3 regions of the Bacillus paranthracis genome follow, and region 2 is predicted to be linked to each of the others. Evidence: predicted binding sites of a transcription regulator. Region 2 holds the regulator's gene; each other region holds the start of a gene.
What was found. The regulator LexA, encoded in region 2, represses DNA repair genes until DNA is damaged. The targets are predictions, from matches to a motif close to CGAACATATGTTCG.
Positions count from the first base shown of each region.

Region 1 (4,277 bases), 2.5 Mb from region 2:
TTGATCGAGCCCTAAACTTTTGCGAATACGCTCAACATCAATTGGACTCATATTCGGTGTGACAAAGTTTCGAACAGGATCACCTGGCGCTAGTTTTATTAATAGAAAAGAAATAATAGAAATAACAAATAAAAGCGGAATTGCATTTAAAAGCCTCTTCGCAATTACTTTATACACAAACTTCCCCCCTCAAGCTAAAGAAGCTGATTTCCACCAGCTTCTTTACTGTTTGTTTCTTATTTCACTTCATAAATCTTAGATAAATCTTCAAACATTGTGACAGGAATTGCTTTTGCTTCTTTTAATCCATCAAACTTTTTATCTACTGCAATAACCGCTTTCGGATACGCAATTGGTAGATAAGGTAAATCTTCTCTAGCTGTCTCTTGAATTTTATGGTATAGTTCTGCGCGTTTCGTTTTATCTGTTTCAACTGCAGCTTCTTCCCATAACTTATCGAAATCAGCGTTTTTATATCGTGCATAATTGTATTCAGCATTACTTAAGAATAAGCTCTTATATGAATCTGGCTCAGGTCCCATTATGTAACCACCAAATGTAATGTCATATTCTTTATTCTCTTTATCTAAGCCTTTTTCACTTGCCGCACTAGCATCTAATGCATTTAGTTCAACTTCTAAGCCAACTTCTTTTAACTTTTGTTGTGTATAAAGCGCTAAGCTTTCCATAATCTTATTATTCGTTACATACATGACGCGTACTTTTTCTTTATCTTTCACGCCAGCTTTCGCTAATAAATCTTTCGCTTCTTTTTTATCATACTTATAATCTTTAATGTCTTTTGCATAATACATAGCGTCTGGCGTTAAAATTGAATTTGCCGGTTCTGCAAATTGACTAGAAACGAATGCTGAGTTAATCATTTCTTTCTTATCTAATGCATGCGCAATTGCTTGGCGCACTTCTTTTTTCTTCATCAGATCTGTATTCATGTTATAAGATAAGTAGAATAATCTACCTTCTGGGAATGTCACCATTGAGAAGTTCCCAGTGCTATCTAATTTCTTAAAGTCTTGCGGCTCAATCATCTTCATATTGATTTGACCATTTTGTAGTGAAACATTTGCTGTATTACGGTCTTTTACAACGCGATATACGATAGAGTCTAATTTCGCTTTACCACCTACATAATCATCAAATCGATCTAATGCAACGTACTCATCAGACTTATACTCTTTAAACTTAAACGGACCTGATCCTACAGGTTGTAAGTTTTTCTTACTCTTCGCTAAATCTGCTTCCCCTTCAAATACATGTTTCGGAATTGGGAAGAAATCATTCATCACACCTTCAAAAGATGCACTTACTTGTGGTAAAACGAATTGAGTTGTTAACTCATCTACCTTTTTCACCTCAAGCGGTTTTCCTTTAAAAACAAAGTTTTCACGACTTGAGCTATTTTGCTTCTCATCTAAAATAGATTGGAATGTAAATGCTATGTCGTCTGATGTAATTTTCTTACCATCATGCCATTTCAAATTATCTTTTAACTTCAATGTCCACGTTAATTGATCCTCTGAAGGCGTAAAGCTTTCAGCAAGAACAAATTTCTTCTTACCGTCTTCCATATGATACAGCGGTGCATATAAAGCTTGCTGCACAGTTAACGACACACGATCATTCGCATAAAGCGGATTCATCGTCTCTGGGTTATCGCTAACGCCAATCGTTAATGTTCCTCCATCTTTCGGAGTCCCTGATTTACTAGTGCCCGCTTGCTTCGAAGAATCTTTTCCTCCAGAACAAGCCGCTAATGCAATAAGTAGTATTAGGACAAATGGTAATGCAAATAATTTTCGTTTCATCTTTCGGCCCCCTCAAACTAGTTATACCCATAAGAAAACTCGGAATTAATCCCGAGTTTTCTTATAAGTTTTAAATTACCACTACCTCTATATAAAGTCAAACTTTTTTGTAAAACTAGAAGGTTTGAAATCTATTCATGCATTCTTGCAATAAACTATATTGATGCGAAGAGCAAAATAAGTTAAAAAACTAGTAGCCTAAAAAATTTCTCTTAAATGATTGTTATAATCGAAAGAATCGAATGGATGTTTTATATACACCTAACTCTTATGAAAAACATAATTCCCTTATCAAAGGAATTCAACTTATTACATAGAAAATAACTATAGAAAAGAAAAAGCTTGACCAATTGGGGAGTTCACAGTAAAAACAAGAAAATGTTAACAAGAAGAAAGGAACTAATATACCATGTCCACACAATCTTCTGTTCAAATGGATGAAATGCTAAAAATTTTATTTCATTTGTCAAGAAAACCGACCATTCATTTAGTTAACGGACTATTTCATGAAGCATTTGAACTACACGACCAACTGACTATTACACATCTTAATGTCGAGTATACTCAAAAACGTCTAACAAATAGTTATCAAACGAAGCGATCAGATAAAGTTCTTCAAGTTAAAAACAATGATGATGTTTTTCATTATCATTTAGAATTTCAATTAAAAAATGATTCAACCATGCCTTATCGAATGTTTGATTATGGCTGTTGTATTGCGGAAGAGTGCCAGAAATCGATAGGTACTTATGATAAGTTCGTCTTTCCAAGACAGTTAGTTCTTTTTATTGAAGAAGATGAAAAAATTCCAGATTTTCTTTCCATGGAATTGCATTTTACAAGCGGGGGATTCCATTATCAAGTACCTGTAGAAAAGTATTGGAAACAGGATGTCAATCAATTAATGAAAAGAAATTTATATGCCTTATTACCTATACAGCCTTTTAATTACCGAAAAAACTTAAATAAAATTTTGGATAGAAAGCCATCTAAAAATAGAGATGAGGAAATCCGCGCAATCTTGGATAAGATTCAAGATGAGGTGAAAATTTTAGTTGAAATTATTATAGGTTATTATAATAGAGATGAATTAACATTTGACGATACGGATAAAATGCTTATTGTATTAACAAATGTTACGGAGCATGTATTTCAAAAAAACAGTGAATATCATATAATAAAAAAGGAGGTGGATAATATGATTAATACATTGTGGAGTCCTGTTAAAGAACGTAAAGTACGTGTTGAAGCGTTCAAGGAACTTATATACGATGTCTTACAAGATAAGAACCTCGATACCCAAAATGAAGAGCTACGAACAAAATTAAACAAAATTGATGATCCAAATCAGATGAAACAATTAGCTCGCCGAGTTCATAATGTAAAAAAAATAGATGATTTATTTTCCAAATAATAAAAGGGACTAATCCTAAGGACACGTAAGTGTTTTTTAAGGGTTAGTCCCTAGCCATAACGGCTATCTTTTTCATTACTGATAATATTTAGCGCTTGTCCAACAATATCCAACTACTCCACCTGTAAGGAAAGATAACCCATAGTAGCAAGCTGATACAGCTGCGGGTCCCAAACAATACCGGCTGCAGAATATCCCATGCAGCAATTCCTTGAGATGCTAAGCAATTGTTAAAACCTCTTAGAAAATCTACAAAAGAACCTCCTGCACTTGCAGTTTTTACACTAAATGGATTTAACGAGCTCAATAACCCCTCATCTTCCTTTTTTTCTTCTTTCTCAAAATGTTTTGCTTCTAGTTGAACTGTATTATCTAAAACTTTTTCATTGTTGTTCCAAGTTTCAATTTTCACTTTATAGAATTTTAAATTCTCTGAATATTTTTCCATATAAGACTTTAATTTTCCATCCGAATATAAATCTCACCTTTTATCATTCTCTTCGTGATTACCCCCTCTCTCTAAACAACCAATTCCACAACCGTATAAAACACCCCAAACAAAAAAAGACCACCAAAAGGCAGCCCCTCTCAAAACTCAATCCTCTCCCCAACTCCGCGCTCCACCGCTCTCTCATACAAATACTTCGCAACAATAATATCCACTACCGCCAAACCAACCGATTTAAAAACAGTAATCTCTTCATCATTCTCCCTACCTGCTTTTTCTCCGCTTATAATTTGACCAAGTTCAGCGTGGATCTCGCTAGCTTTGAATAAACCTTCCTGTATCGGAACTTGAAGGTCCCCTGTCTCTTCTAATGCTGCTTCTTTCGATTCGACTACTACTTTATTTGCATTAGCAATAGCGTGAGATGGTAGTTCTTGCATGTTCGGTTTGAATGAACCGACGGCGTTTACGTGGACGCCTTTTTGTAGTTTTTTTGAGAAGACTGGTGTAGATGCGTTCGTAGTTGTGACGATGATGTCTGCTTCGCTTATTGCTTCATTTGCATTGGTGTGAACGTAAGCAGGTTTAC
Region 1 covers NZ_CP101135.1:960,012-964,288, reverse strand. The annotation lists gene NLJ82_RS04855 (ABC transporter permease) at 1-177, opposite strand, end outside; gene NLJ82_RS04850 (ABC transporter substrate-binding protein) at 237-1,826, opposite strand; gene NLJ82_RS04845 (RpnC/YadD family protein) at 2,236-3,240, shown strand; gene NLJ82_RS04840 (hypothetical protein) at 3,329-3,688, opposite strand; gene NLJ82_RS04835 (ornithine cyclodeaminase family protein) at 3,829-4,277, opposite strand, start outside.
Region 1: a site for LexA is predicted at 2,066-2,079, ahead of NLJ82_RS04845 (RpnC/YadD family protein). Genes of this name have one in related genera too.

Region 2 (4,277 bases):
TCTCGAACTCTCTGCTTCTTATTTCACATTAAAAGAAGATGGAACCATCATCGTAAACCCTAGCTACATAGAACCAAAACCGCAACACTATAATTACGATATGTGGGAAGGAATTTCGTACGTATTAAACATTTCCAAACCAATTGGCGACAGAGTAGAATCTTTACAGCATAAAGGCACTCCTCTTAATATGAGTGAAGAATATGATGTCGTTATGAATAATTATCGCGCGAGCGGCGGAGGGAATTTCTTTATGTTTCAAAATAAGCCCGTAATAAAAGATATACCAACAGATATGTCTGAACTTATCGCTAACTATATATTGAAGCATAAAAAGATAGAAGCAACAGTTAATAACAACTGGAAAGTTATTAAATAAATAAAAAAAGATGGGCTTCGCCCATCTTTTAGTTTAATTTTGCATTATCTTGCTTTTTTAAAGCTTTTAATTTCGCCGGTGTAACATCAGTACCTTGTTCGTTAACGACTTTAATTCCTTTTAGTTCGTTTAACATATTTTGACGAAATCCTTTTAAATATTGTTCACGTAGCGATTGACGCTCACGTTGTTCTTCTTCAGTTAAACCTTCAGCTTTTGCTTTTTTCGCTAAGAAGTTAATGCGTTCAACGAGTTCGTGACTAAGCATCTCGAATCCCCCTTCTACTCAAAACTGATTATTATCATACAATAGTTACTCTTCTTTATCAAGCAATTGCTTTGTATACTCTACATATCTACGATGTACCGTCGCTTTTGAAACATTATGACCAAAGCCACGTAGTGTTGCTGCAATTTCTTCGAAAGTAAGTTCACTCTTACGTAAACGTACAATTTCCTCAATTGGCACTTCTTTCTTCTCTCGTCCTACACTTAAATGACGATTCTTTAAATTATTTTCTGGACGATAGCCTTTTTCTACTGCTCGTTGCATACCACGTTTAATTTTTAAATTATGAATCTTTCTTTGATACTCTTCAACAATACCAATAATATCTAATACCATTGAATCAGAATCCGACAATTGCAATTCACCATTATGTGTATGCGTATATACTTTTATTCCTTCTTTATGTAAACAGTGCATTAACGCAATCTTTGCATTCCCCCTACCAAGGCGCGTTTCATCTTGTATAAGTAGCACATCAATTTGTTCGTCTCGAATTGTATCTAGCACTTCTAATATGCCATCACGTTCAATTGTATAGCCACTAGCCTGCTCTTCAATCACCTTAGTAACATTCATTTGATAGCGCTCCGCTAAATGCAATAATTCATCTTTTTGACGTAATAATGATGTTTCTTGCGCTTCTTTTGTTGTACTCACACGCGCATAAATAATTGCATTCATTATGAACCCCTCTTTCTCACTATAATTTCCCTTTAGTGTAACATAAATTCGCCTTTTGTTCGAACTTATGTTTGTAGAATGTTTTTTCACATGTTATACTTATTAATAAGAAAAATGAAAGAAAACGAGGTGTTAGAAAACATGGAAAAGTTAACGAAACGCCAGCAAGACATTCTCGACTTTATTAAGCTAAAAGTACAAGAAAAAGGATATCCACCTTCCGTACGTGAAATTGGCCAAGCAGTCGGCCTCGCTTCTAGTTCTACAGTGCACGGACATTTATCAAGATTAGAAGAAAAAGGATACATTCGACGCGATCCAACAAAACCACGCGCAATTGAAATTTTAGGTGAAGACCGAATGGATACAGAAACACAATCTGTTATTCAAGTTCCAATTGTCGGGAAAGTTACTGCTGGATTACCAATTACAGCAGTCGAAAGCGTTGAGGAACACTTCCCTCTTCCAGCTAGCATTGTCGCAGGAGCAGATCAAGTGTTTATGTTACGTATTTCTGGAGATAGTATGATTGAAGCTGGTATTTTCGATGGAGATTTAGTTGTTGTTCGCCAACAACAGTCTGCATATAATGGTGAAATTGTAGTCGCTTTAACAGAAGATAATGAAGCAACTGTTAAACGTTTCTATAAAGAAAAAGACCATTTCCGTCTACAACCGGAAAACTCTTCATTAGAACCTATTATTTTAAAGCAAGTGTCAGTTATCGGCAAAGTAATTGGCGTATATCGTGATTTACATTAAGAATAAAAAAGAAGATAATTACCTTATTTATATAAGGTAATTATCTTCTTTTTTGTATTTTGATAGATTTTCACACATTCTATTTCTTACGAACGCGTTTCAATCGTCACATCGCCCGCAGCTGTTTTACCGCTAATCTTTTTACTCCCATTACCAATCGTTACGTCTTTATTTTCTTCATTAAAAATTGTTACATCCCCGGCAGCACTTTGCCCAGTAATTACCGCATCTTTTGGTTTTTCCGATAAAGTAATATTTACATCTCCCGCAGTTGAACTTGCTTCTAGATTGTACTTAGAATCATGATCTAGAATATTTATTTCCCCACTGGTCGTTTTTGCAGTCACTTTCCCTATTACTTTTTTAAAGTTTACTTCACCAGCTTTTGTAGATCCCTCCACATTCTTAGCCGTTACATGTTTCAAATCCACTTCTCCAGTAAGTGTTCTAGCACTTACACGGTCACTTTTCACATCACTTATTTCAATTTGTCCAGCAGATGAATTTACTTTTACATCTTGGTAAGAGCGTTCAGGCACAAGGAGAGTCAATGTAGACGTTTGAAACCTAAAATCGTAAAAAGAAAAATCAAATGAAGCACCTTTTTCTCTTTCCCCAATGATTTTTAATGTGTCACCATCTTCAGTAATATGAATCTCTTGTTTACGCGCATCTCCTAATTGCTTTACATAAAAAGAAGCGTCAGGAGATTTTTGGACAACAATATCCCCGACATCTAACTTAACTTCTATATTTTTTAGTGTTTCGTTTTTAATTATATCTTCTTTGTTTCCTTTTTCTGCAGTTTGCACTGCTTTTTCATATGTTTGTGAAATTCCTATTACTCCAATAATGATACAAGCGATCGCTACTAACAATATTTTTTTCATCATCTACTCCCCTTTTATCATTTTGAAGTTCCATATGACATAACGTACACATAACCTTTTAAACCACTTCGTACTATAATAAGCGATAATACATAACAACAAACCTATCCCAACAAATGTTATACTTACGAATACATCTAACCATATAAATGTACCCATAAATACTTTTCCAATAACGAAAAATGGTGTAACTACACTAACAATCCCACCGACCCAAAAAGAGAATATAAAAGCGATAATTGCAACTAACGGGCCTAATACAATAATGAAATTAAACAAACTAAGTCCAATCGCTGCCATGACAGCTCTTGTCACATTTGAAGTTGACGGATCTTTTTTCATTTCATCAAATCGATACATCGCAAGTAATTCTTTTGCAATTACTTTCGGAGAGCCAAGACCCTTTATTATTTCCGATTCAGTTTTCCCCTCTTCTATCCCAAACTGAAAATGCTCTTCATAATCAAATAAAATATCTTTCCTCTCTTCGTCCGGTAACTTTCTAAGATGACTTGATAATTCCTTAAGAAACTGTTCTTTACTCATCCCATTCCACCCCTTCAATAATTTCTTGTACACCTTTCGCAAAATCACGCCACTCTGTTACTAACAAATTCAGTTGCGTTTCCCCTTGCTCAGTTAGTTGATAATATTTGCGAGGTGGTCCTTCCGTAGATTCTTTTAAATACGTTTGAAAATATCCTTCCTTCGTTAAACGGCGTAATAAAGGATATACTGACCCTTCCGATATTAAAAATTTATTTGAGATTTGCTGAACAAGTTCATAGCCGTAACAATCCTTACGTTTCACAAGTGCCAGTACACATAGTTCTAACACACCTTTTTTAAACTGAACGTTCAAGGACAATCCCCCTTTCTCATTTCAGTACTGTTCAATACACAGTACCTTCCTTATCCATAATATACCACTTAGTATTGTTTATTGCAAGGTACTATATTTTTAAACACTCGAACTTTAGTATGAAACATATCCAATACCGAACACAACATATCATTCAATTTTTTATATCCATAGATATTACGCATGTTACTTTTACTTATCCACCCTTTTGGAACACAAAACAATTCGAATTTCACCACGTTACATTAAAGATATGGAATAGAAATTTAAATACCGTCATAATTTTTTCAGACATCTATTCAATTCATTTCAACTAACACCTATATTGCCAACAAATAAAAAAGCCCTGATACCGTAGTATCAGGGCTCCTCACCTCTTAGTAAAGAGACATATATTGATCGCGTTCCCATTGG
Region 2 covers NZ_CP101135.1:3,418,055-3,422,331, forward strand. The annotation lists gene NLJ82_RS17490 (bifunctional metallophosphatase/5'-nucleotidase) at 1-379, shown strand, start outside; gene NLJ82_RS17495 (DUF896 domain-containing protein) at 408-647, opposite strand; gene NLJ82_RS17500 (YneB family resolvase-like protein) at 693-1,349, opposite strand; gene lexA (transcriptional repressor LexA) at 1,491-2,111, shown strand; gene NLJ82_RS17510 (DUF4097 family beta strand repeat-containing protein) at 2,198-3,004, opposite strand; gene NLJ82_RS17515 (DUF1700 domain-containing protein) at 3,005-3,547, opposite strand; gene NLJ82_RS17520 (PadR family transcriptional regulator) at 3,540-3,863, opposite strand.

Region 3 (4,277 bases), 1.2 Mb from region 2:
AATACCTTGATACGCTTGAAGTCCAGCGCCTAAACTTTGCAGAGAATTTCCTATCACTATAATTTTCTGCAACATTTTCATCTGAAGTAAAGCCGCTTCTACTCCTAAAAAAGCTCCAATTGATTGTAAGCTATTCCCTACAATTATAAGATAATCATTTTCTTTCAATTGTTCATTTATATTAAAATATGTTCCTATTACATTTGATATATTCCCTAACGCTAATAACTCAATGCCCATTTTATCGAGCATTTCACTTTTTTTTCCAAACACATATTTTGATTTTCTTTTTCAACTTTATCTTCGGTTTCATTACTCCCTATAATTTGCAATATATACCCGAGGGCTTGTAATGAACTTCCTACAATTACAATCTCCGATTCAACTTTCTCTTCCCCTATAAATCCTCTTGTCGTCCCAATTGCCGCTGTAAGATTCCCTCCTACTTGAAACCATGCTCCTGTCACTTTTAAACCGTTTGGATTCATTTTTATCACCTATTTAGAAATTTTCTAGTGCTTTCGAAATACATAAATGGCATCCTTTAACTCATATTTATTTTCTATATGTAATTTTGTGCATTCTATAATGTGTTAAAAATACAAAAAAGAGTAACCCATAACAGTTACTCTTTCCTATATATCAAAAAAATCATTATTTATTTCGTTATTGCTTTTAAATTTCAACTTCTCTTTCCCGCACTTCTCACACCTATACACATAAGCTACACCTAGCTTACCACTTTTGAAATCTTCATTATCCTGCATCTTAATAAAACTATATTTATGTTTACAGTGAGATTCGTCTAAAAATTTTTCAAACCATTTTTTCAACATAGAACTGTTCACCTCTATGAAAGAATCTTCATCTTGCCTTATTACATACTTTTACTTAAATACTCAACCTCATGTTGTAACTTTTTAAATTGTTCAAAATGCATAGTGATAGATTGACTGTTTCCATACTCAGCACTATGCTTCACCAATAAAACACCCGTGTCATGAAAAAACGCGTCAAGCTCTTTTCTAATGGATACTTTCATTATATGCGCTGTTTTAATAGCCGATAAAATTGCAATTTCATTAAACTTTAATTTTATTTCCTTTGGACAAAATGCTTCTTCCACCAATATAACTTCATTGCTATAAATAAGTGCAACAAGATTACTTGACTTTGCATCTGTTAAATCTACTTTTTTTATAACTTTATTCATTACATTTTGCCTCCTTTGTTTTCATATATGACAATTATACAATTTCCATTTTTAATTACGTAACCTTACATTCAGTTTAACACACTTTTATTATAGGATTAAGCTACACTTCAAACGTTTTATTATTCCGCAATTTTCGTTAGATGAACCCTTTGGACTATAAGACCATATAGTAGTGTTAACAAATGATTGTAAAGTGGGTGAGAACTATGCCCTCAGTTGTAGGGAATTTAGTTGTACAAAATAGTAACGGTTCATTTAATTTAGGTGATTTCTATAACGTTTCTCCAAAAGAAAACACGAAGGCTTATAATGGATCTGGTGCTTCCAACGTTGGTTTTGTTGTTAATACTTTTAATGGTGTGAGTGCGACTAATACGTTTGATTCTGACCTTGCGGATCAAAACCAAGTCGGTACAGCTTAACCCTATTTTTTCATCGTTCTGTTTAAGAATTTTTAATTTGTCCATACTATAATCAGGCTGTTATACAGCTATTGTTGATTTTTGGAGTACCCTATCTTTTTCTCCCTTTCCCTGGGGCTTAGCAGCTAGTATGAAGCTAGCTGCTTTTCCGTTTCATTTTTTCTGTTTCACATCTAACATAGCTTACTTTACGCTATTTCAATAATATCCGTGGTATTAAATACGTAAGTTTTATAAAACGCGTCAGTACACATTACAATGCGCTTTAGCGGATTTATATGTACAACTGTCATGTAGCTTGTAAGTATGTATCCATCTTCAAAATATGTCACCAATATTTCTTTCTCAGACAATAATGACATTAATAATTTATCAGAAATTCCCTCTTTTGCTTCTTTTGTTAAAAATGGTTTTTGTACTTTAAATTTCTCCCCAATAACCTTTCGCATACTTAATAACTGTTCCGACATTACTGTAAATGGAACCCATTCTCTTTTTGCTCTTTGCATCTTTACATCATTCATTTCTCTATCTCCTCGATTATTTATCCATTCTATTTCAAACATATTGCGCTTCGATTATTCTTTAATCATTGCTCGGCTCATATTGCTCCCGCACGAACAGATAGGAAATCTCCCACCTCAAAATTCACAACATACAAGGAAAGTAAGTCGAAAATCAACTCCCCGTAAACAGCCGATTGGTGAAAATGTAATTAGTGGATGATGAACACCCACTAATTACATTTTCACTTTATTTCTAAATCGTATACTACCTACACATACAAGAACATTCGTTCTAATTATACACGAACCTACGTTCTTTTGAGAAGGAATTTATTTTTTCTTCATCAAATGAGCCTTTTTCCCATTTAATAGGAAGTTCACGTATCAACTAAAAAACGACTTCACTTAAAGAGAAGTCGTTTTTTCTAATCACCTATATTTCTATATTTATTTTTCTATCCTGACAAGTGTTCTTTCTGGAATACGAATCTCATCTATATTAAAATGATTTATTTTTAATTTTAATTCTCCCAATCGTTCCTTATCTTCATTACCAACCCAACCACTGAATAATTCAAAATAGTCCCCATTATTTAAATACCTTTCCATAATCGCGCATAAAGCTAATAGCTTTTTTAGCTTCTTTCTTCTCCCTTTCAGTTTGCCACTCATCAAGTTCAATGCCCCACATTGTTTCAATTTCAAGCATACTTTCATCTGAAAAACATGGGCCAAAAACAATTACATCATTAAAATCTGGATCCGTTAATGGAATTTCTACATTTCAGCCTATATAACTTGCTAAACTCATTTTTACTCCTCCAATATTCGTATAAAAAATACTTTATATGAACATGTATCTACTCAACTATAAAATCCCTTCCTACACTAAAAAGTTTTATTTTTTTCGAGTTTATTAACCATCTAAAACTGAAAGCATATATTATAAAGAACAAACTCACAAAATTTAAGGGATTTATAATGGACCTCAATTCGTTTCTTATGAATTCCTATGAAAAGAGAGCAATTTAAACGCTCTCTTTTCGTACATACTGCGTAAAATTATTAACTATATTTTGGTTGCACTATTATATGTAATTCCCTCTCTGTTACTGCTTTTTTAGGGTTTCGAAAATACTCTAATTCGTATTTTACTACTTCATAGCCAACCATCCCAATCTTAATTCCTTTCGTTTCTTTTAAAATAGCTAATAGGTTATTTATATCTTCATCATACGATTCAAAAATTTTCCCTCCGTCTTCTCTTTGAAAAATTACTTTCACATTTTCTCCCCCTACATCATTTATTTATCTATCCAATAATTCATTCTTTACCTTAAAATTTCATACGAAAAAGAACATCCATCTTAATAGAATGCTCTGCTTTTCACTTCATTTAACGTCAATATATTTCAATCTTATTGTATGTTTCATTCTGCAAATTATGTTTATCCACTTCTATAAAGTGAAACTTTAATCCACTCAAGCTTTGTTCATTCCTGACTAATAATCAGCCTACGTAAATCTTACTGCCTACAAATAATGGGCTAAAATTAATTAATTCGTTTTATATTTAATGAGATGAAACAAAACATTATAATATCAACATTCTATGAAGTGATGATTAATCTACTTCAAAATAATTACATAAATTTCCATTGTAATTCTTAATATTTATATGTAATATTGTATTGTCTTACTATCTATTTATAACTCACACACTAACTAGAAAAGGGAACCTTTAAAGGTTCCCTTTTCTAATTACAGTCATTATTTCTTTTCTAGAAATTCAAATGTATTTTTAAACTCTTTATCATTCACCTTAATATCAGCATCTTTCAATAATCCATTGACTACTTGTTGTTTCCATTTACCTGTCGTGTCTTGTAGTCTTTGCTGTTCTATATCTTTACGAATTGAATCTTTTACTTCATCAAATGGCTTTAATTCTTTTTTATCTGTCACTTTAATAATATGGTAACCGTAAGTTGTTTTTACTGGTTCACTTACTTGTCCTGCATCTAATTTATATGCAGCTTCCTCAAATTCTTTTACCGTTTGCCCTGGAGCAAAACCAGCGATTTCCCCGCCCTGTTCTTTTGAACCAGTATCCTCTGAGTATTGCTTCGCTAA
Region 3 covers NZ_CP101135.1:2,206,817-2,211,093, reverse strand. The annotation lists partial or broken gene NLJ82_RS28750 (DUF6944 family repetitive protein) at 1-488, opposite strand, end outside; gene NLJ82_RS11265 (hypothetical protein) at 636-836, opposite strand; gene NLJ82_RS11260 (hypothetical protein) at 878-1,213, opposite strand; gene gerPF (spore germination protein GerPF) at 1,423-1,638, shown strand; gene NLJ82_RS11250 (YolD-like family protein) at 1,827-2,162, opposite strand; gene NLJ82_RS11245 (hypothetical protein) at 2,592-2,816, opposite strand; gene NLJ82_RS28745 (hypothetical protein) at 2,734-2,919, opposite strand; gene NLJ82_RS11240 (hypothetical protein) at 3,210-3,428, opposite strand; gene NLJ82_RS11235 (peptidylprolyl isomerase PrsA) at 3,915-4,277, opposite strand, start outside.
Region 3: a site for LexA is predicted at 2,448-2,461, ahead of NLJ82_RS11250 (YolD-like family protein). Genes of this name have one in related genera too.